Regions from separate parts of the Paraburkholderia sp. OAS925 genome, predicted to be linked through region 1. Evidence: riboswitches for the same ligand, from Rfam matches in the RefSeq annotation. Region 1 holds a riboswitch; the other holds the start of a gene.

The links. A riboswitch is a leader RNA that binds a small molecule or an ion and turns the genes downstream of it on or off. The one in region 1 is predicted to bind manganese.
Region 2: another riboswitch for manganese. It lies ahead of ABIE53_RS00730 (sodium:calcium antiporter); the one in region 1 lies ahead of ABIE53_RS15830 (TMEM165/GDT1 family protein).

The regions. Positions count from the first base shown of each region.
Region 1 covers NZ_JBEUNO010000001.1:3,633,362-3,636,767, forward strand. The annotation lists gene ABIE53_RS15820 (lysophospholipid acyltransferase family protein) at 1-152, opposite strand, end outside; gene ABIE53_RS15825 (beta-ketoacyl synthase chain length factor) at 136-837, opposite strand; yybP-ykoY riboswitch at 1,359-1,577, shown strand; gene ABIE53_RS15830 (TMEM165/GDT1 family protein) at 1,588-2,160, shown strand; gene ABIE53_RS15835 (DUF4136 domain-containing protein) at 2,236-2,934, opposite strand; gene pepN (aminopeptidase N) at 3,205-3,406, shown strand, end outside.
Region 2 covers NZ_JBEUNO010000001.1:155,327-158,732, reverse strand. The annotation lists gene waaC (lipopolysaccharide heptosyltransferase I) at 1-602, opposite strand, end outside; gene ABIE53_RS00735 (outer membrane protein) at 1,278-1,796, shown strand; yybP-ykoY riboswitch at 1,951-2,143, shown strand; gene ABIE53_RS00730 (sodium:calcium antiporter) at 2,280-3,290, shown strand.

The sequences.
Region 1 (3,406 bases):
CTCGTCACCGCGAACTGCCGCGACGCACGATGCGGCCACAGCCACGCGAGCGGAAACACCAGCACCGAAAACAGCACGCCGCAGATGCCGAACACGACGAAAGCCATGCCCGTGGCGAAGAATCGCCACGTGTAGTCAAGCCGCGCGGTCATGCCACTCCCACTGCCAAAGGACGCCGGCGCCTTGCCAGGCCGCGGGCTCGCCGGTTTCAAGACAATGCAGCAGCGCCTGGCTTTGCGTGGCGAAGCGGGTTGCTGCGGGCTCCGAATCGTGCAGGCGCGGCGACGCGGACTGTGTACAGACCAGATGGCCGAGCGCCGTTTCGTTACTCAAGAGCAGCGCGATCGCGCCGCCCTGCACTTCATCGTCGATCGTTCCGTATGCGGGGTCGGCCGGTTCGTCGGCGTAGACCAGCAGGACCGGTGACGCCAATTGCGTTGCGTGTTGCGCATACGCCTCGAGCAGCGCATAACCGAGCGTTTCCGGGCCCGCCGAAATGGCGCTCGCCGCCGAGCGGTCGCCGCGCGCGATGCCGAACACGCCCGTCATCGCATTGAGCACCGAGAGGCTAAAGGCCGTCGGCGACACCGGCTCGCCGGAACTGATGGCGCGCAGAATCTCCGTGGTGCGGCGCAGTTCGCCGTGCCGCGACGCGAAGACGACGCGCGCCTCGTCGGCCCCGACGCAATCGTGCGCCACCTTCAGCGCGGCTTTCGAGAGCGTGCTGAGACGCCGCCGCACGATCGGTTCGATAAAACCGATGTCGGGTGCGGCGGTGGTGGCAGCAGGCCAGCTAGACCAGCGAGCGACCGGAATGGTCCAGTGCGGATCGGGCATATCGGTGTTCGCGCGTTGAAGCAAGGAGAGGCTGAAGCGCCTGACGGAATACGCAGCCGTCACAGCGTATGCGCGCCGCGCGGACCGGCAATTTCCAGCCGGGGGACAATCCAGACTTCTTTTGTAGGGTTCAGCGAATTAACGGCACTTTGGCCCGATTATTTAGGCCATTGACGATTGGCCGTGTAGTTTGGCTCAGGCTTCCTTAGTCGCCGGAATCATACTGAATATTCTGAATTAAATCAGCCACAAAAGACGTATCCATCTGTATCCGTCTCGCGTTTACGACGCTAATTTGAGCGCTATGGCGATTTGCAGAAATTTCCCATCTGGGCCTGGGAATATCCCTACATCTGTAGGTTTTTGGGAATTCGACTGTCAGTGGTCGCGTTCGCAAAGAGGATCCCGCGAATGCTTTCAATTAACTTTCTGCGACGACTGTTGCAGTCGAATACATGCGATCCGATTTCACGCGAATTCTGCTCCCGGCAGAACGGTCGCGCGGCGACGCCTGCTATAATCCGTCCCTCATTGGGGAGTAGCCGCCCCGCGCCACGTTCGCCCGGCATCTAGCCGGGCTCGCAACAACGTGCGCTCGCGGGGGCGCCTGTCAACAGACTTGGCCGTCATGGCCGTGGCAGCCGCAGCCTCTGGCCTGGCGAGACCGATGACCCACACCCCGCCGCAATTGGGCCCGGCGTGTCGTGGGTCGTCGCTCGTTCATTTCCCGGCCCGCGGATTCCAACCCACGTGTTCCACGCTTTCCTCATTTCCACCGGAGCGGTCGCGCTCGCCGAAATCGGCGACAAGACGCAGCTGCTGTCGCTCGTGCTCGCCGCGCGTTATCGCAAGCCGATGCCGATCATCCTCGGCGTGCTGGTCGCGACGCTCGTCAATCACGCGGGCGCAGGCGCGCTCGGCGCGTGGCTCGGCTCGCTGCTCACGCCGGCCATCATGCGCTGGGCGTTGGCCATTTCATTCATCGGCATGGGTTTGTGGATTCTCGTGCCCGACAAGCTCGACGACGAAGAAGCCAACACGAACCGCACGCATCTTGGCGTGTTCGGCGCGACTGTCGTGGCCTTCTTCCTCGCGGAAATGGGCGACAAGACGCAGATCGCGACGGTTGCGCTCGCCGCGCGCTTTCACGACTTCTTCGGCGTGGTGGCGGGCACCACGCTCGGCATGATGATCGCCAACGTCCCGGCGATCCTGCTCGGCGACCGCTTCGCGCACCGTCTGCCGACCGGGATCGTGCACGGCATCGCCGCCGTGCTGTTCGTGGTTCTCGGAACGATGGCGCTGTTCGGCGGCGGGCTCTGACGAAGGTGCGCGATGCCGGCATTTGCCGGATCGCGCTCTTGTCACGCTTTTATCGCGCTTGCGGTTGCGTCGCGGTCATTGCACGGCTTTCGCGCCCGACGCTGCAGCCGGGGACGCGGCGGCAGCCGGCACCGCCGTTTCGTTGGAAGCACCGGCGCTGTTGCCAAGCGGAATCTTCACCGTACGCACGACGCCGTTGCCGAGCGGGAAGTCGGCAAGCGCACTGCGCGCCAGATACGGCATGGCCCTCACCAGCGACGACTCGCCGCCCGAGTTGCGCGCGGTCACGTTGTAGACCTCCTTGCCCGTCGCGCGCTCGGTGATCCGCACGCCGAGCAGATGCGTGAAGATCGGATAGCTCTGGTTCACGTAGCCTGCGGGAAACGGACCCCACGGCCCCCACGGATCGTACGGACGGCCCCAGCCCCAGTAAGGCGCCGGCCACGGGTTGTAGTAGACCGGCTCGGCCACCGTCACCATGTCCGAGCGGATTCCATACGAGAGCCCGACGAGATAGCGCGCGTCGTTGCCGTCAACCTGGCGGAACGCATGCGTGGCGAGTTCGTTGGCGATGATGCGCTCATAGGTGGTCAGCTCGAGATTGTTCCGCTGGTCGGGCTCGCGTGTGAACGCGTAGGTGCGGGCCGCGTCGCCGCCGCTCCAGTCGGAGAACGCGGTGACCTGCGTGGTCACGTAGGTCGTGCAGCCGGACAGCAGCACGCTCAGTGCCGCGAGCAGCAGCATGGCCCGGCGCGTCCAGATATTCGTTGTCATGGTCTACCTCGTGAAGCGTTTCTGTTCGTTCGTCTTTGATTGTACGTATGACCGTCGATCGCGCCGCGCCGTTCCGCTCCCTTCCGCTCCCACGCCGCAGGAGCTTGAGCGTGAGCAAGAGCGGTGCGGGCGTCCGAGCGCGCATCGGCCGAACGGCTATCTGAAAAGCGCGCGCCGCACGATTGCCCGAGGCTTTGTACAATGGCTCGACAAGCCCGGCTCGCGCGTCTTCGTGCGCCGGCCGCTCGAGTCCCATCACTACAGAACGCCATGGCCGATACCGCAACGCCCAATGTGATCCGCCGCGCCGATTATGCGCCGCCCGCTTTTCTGATCGACACCGTCGCGCTCGAGTTCGATCTGCTGCCCGAACGCACGGTCGTAAAGAACACGATGCGCGTGCGCCGCAACCCGGACGCCGCGCGCGCGCCGCATCTCGAACTGATGGGCGAACAACTGGAGTTCGTCGGCG
Region 2 (3,406 bases), 3.5 Mb from region 1:
ACCCAGTGAGCCGTCGGCCACTTCTTTACATCGCTCGAAGTGGCATGGAACAGCATCGCGTACCGCTGTTCTTCTGGCTTGACGGAAGGATCGGCAGACCTGGGAATCGACAGGTCGAAGCGCGGTGCCCCGCTCACCTCGTAGCCGAATGCGTCGGCGACAGTGCGGCGCAAGCCGTCCCACGCATTGAGATCTTCACGTGGCGCGAAGCGGCCAGTGTAAGCAAAGGCGGCGCCGCTCTCGCCGAGGTCTGCCGAACGATAGCCTAGACGCCGGCGCGAGCGCGCAAGGAAAGAAATTATCGCGCTTTTGTAGACGCCCTGGAGATCGAGAACGATGTCGTATTTCTCGCGTCGCAGTTCAGATATCGATGTAAAAATCGCCTTGAGCTCGGCCCCAGAGCGGTTTTTCTTGAAGCCCCGCAATGGCGCGCACAGCACGCGGTCGATGCCCGCATTCCAGCGTGGAACATCGGCGAAGGACGCATCGGCGGCCCAGTCAATCTTGACGCCAGGAAAGGCGCGATGCAGGTCGGCCACCACGGGCTGACCATGTACCAGGTCACCTAAGGAGGTGACTTTTACTATTAGAATGCGTTTCATTCCATTACCATTCAACAAGCGGACTTCACTTCAGCATCCGTGAGACCTATACCTCGATGCTGTGCAGTGACCTGAGGGAAATCAACGGCAGGATATCCAGCTTAGATTATCCCGGACTTGGTCCGAGGGTTCCCACACGCCGGGAGCAATCAAAACGACTTTGGTTCAGATCGGCGGCAGGGCGGTTCGTAGCAGCGGTATTTTCGACATAGCAATAGAGCAACTATCTATTTGCAAGCTATCGGAAGGCTGCCTGGGGCGCCCGGGTTCCGGGTTGTTGCACGCGAGTCGCGTAGGATCATACAGGACCCAGCGGGTACGGGACCTTGGCGTACTCAGTCTCCGGTCGTGCGTGGAGAGACGTTTCGTAGACCTTAGGCGGAGCAGATCCGGCTGTCGTGCTCGAAAGCGTGGTCCCGCAGTACCATCGACAAACCGCCAACAACTCGAACTCGCCCGACGCGCTGCCCCACCCACACGCCTCCTAGCCCCCGCCTCACATCTTCGCTGAAATTTCAGATCGTTCTCATCCATTCGCTGAATCGGCGCGCGCTGCCTATGCAATTCCCATCGATATGGGAATAGTTGCGCGTCGGCCTACGCCGACCCTTTCGCATTCCAGTGCGACAGGCATTGCGAGATCACTCGCCGGACTAAGAGCTTTATTTGCAATTCATGCACAAAATAACCAGATCAATTCTCGCGGCATCGGTGGTTCTTCTTTCACAGCTTCCTTGCGCACAAGCGGCGCCGCAAGCGGGCGTGAGCCAGTTCGCCGGTCCTTATGTTGGTTTCAAGCTAGGCGTCAATAATTCGGATGCATCGGGCGCATTCAACAAGGCGTCGCATAACACGGTGTTTCCGGGCTTCACCGCCGGATACAACTTCGACGTGCAGCGGTTCGTGGTAGGAGCCGAGGCTTTCGCGGATTTGCACCACGGCTCCACCACCTTCAAGGACGCCGGAATCGACGCCAAATTCGGCATGCCGTTTAACCAGTTCATGCCGTACATTCGCGCCGGCTTTACGGGCGACGACCCCGATACGCGGTTCCATTGGGGCCTCGGCGTGGACTACAAGTTCGCGGAGCATGTCAGCGCGGTCGCCGAATGGACCACGGACTCGAGCCATCACGACGGCACGAAGAGAACAAACAATAGCTTCACGGTAGGCGTCCAGTATCACTTCAATTAATGACTCGATGAGCTTGCGCGCGGCAAGAAAACAGACCGCTGCGCAAGCTGCATAGACACTACACTTGGCACGCAGTAAAAGCTCGGCCCACGGCGAACACAGTCAACAAGCTTCTTTGCGAAGGCTTGTTGCCTCCGCCCACTCCCGCTAAAATCCCCGGGTCACTGGGGAGTAGCCTTCCTTCACGCATCGCGGCATCGCGGCATCGCCTGAAGGAGAGCGCGTCAACATACTTGGCCTGCGGGTCATGGCGCGTTCGACCGGGTCGGTTTGGCGAGACCATTGGCGCACTGCTTCGTTCTGGTCGGACGGGTCGCGGTGCGTCATGGTTCGTCTTACGTCCGACCTCGGAGCCGCTGTGAAATCCCGCGCTGTTCAATCTCCTCGTCTTCTGCTCAACTTGCTGTCGCGCGATCTGCCGCGCCGCACGTTTTCGGTCCACCACGTCGATCACGTCAATCCCTTCGATGCACGGAGCCGCGCATGACCGGTCTTCTCATCGAACTGGCCATCATGCTGGTCGTCATCCTCGTGGCGGCCGAGCTTTTCACCAACGCGCTCGAACATCTCGGCGAGCGGCTTAAGATATCCGAAGGCGTGACCGGCTCGTTGTTCGCTGCAGTCGGCACCGCGTTGCCCGAGACGCTCGTGCCGCTGATAGCGATTGTCGGCGGGACGAGCGATCGTGCCGTCAACGAGGAAATCGGCGTGGGCGCGATTCTCGGCGCACCGCTGATGCTGTCCACGCTGTCTACCTTTCTGATGACGCTCGCCGTGCTGCGCTCGCGCGGCGTCGGCGGACGCGTCGCGCCGGAGCGTTCGGGCTTCACTCGCGATCTCAACTATTTCCTCTTTGCGTTCCTGCTGGCCGCCGCGGCCATGTATGTGCCGCATGAGCAGCGCATCGTGCGCGCGTTGTTCAGCGTCGCGCTCGTCGGCGTGTATGTCGCGTATGTCGTGGCGACTTTCCGCGCGTCGAACGATCTCGTCGATGCAGGCCACGGCACCGAAGCGCCCGGCAAGATGATGCTCGCGCGCCTCGGCGTGCCGACCAACCTAGCGACCATCGCCGTCCAACTGCTGATCGCGGTTGGGTTGCTCGTGTGGGGCGCGGAGGGTTTCATCCACGGCGTGCGGGGCGTGTCCGCGGTGGTCGGCGTGTCGCCGCTGCTGCTGTCGCTGCTGATCATTCCGATCGCTACGGAGTTGCCGGAGAAGGTCAACAGCATCCTGTGGATTCGCCGCGGCAAGGACACTCTGGCGTTCGGCAACATCACGGGCGCGATGGTGTTCCAGGGCACCTTGTTGCCGGCTATCGGCATTCTGCTGACGCCGTGGACGCCGCGCATCGAGGTGGTGACGGGCATCGTCATCACGCTGGTCGCGGCGGGCTGGCTGCGGCTCAACGCGCGCGAGCACGGCGCGCCCGTGTGGGCGCTGCTGGTCTGCGGCGCGCTGTACGCCGCTTATCTGGCGATCACGCTAAGCCGTTAGGCGTTCGAGCCACGTCGCCGGCGAATCACAAGCCGCGGCGATGCTCCCGCCCAATACATCGATCTAACGGCTTTTCTCTCGCCAACTCCCGGAATCGCGCGATGCGGGACGACGGC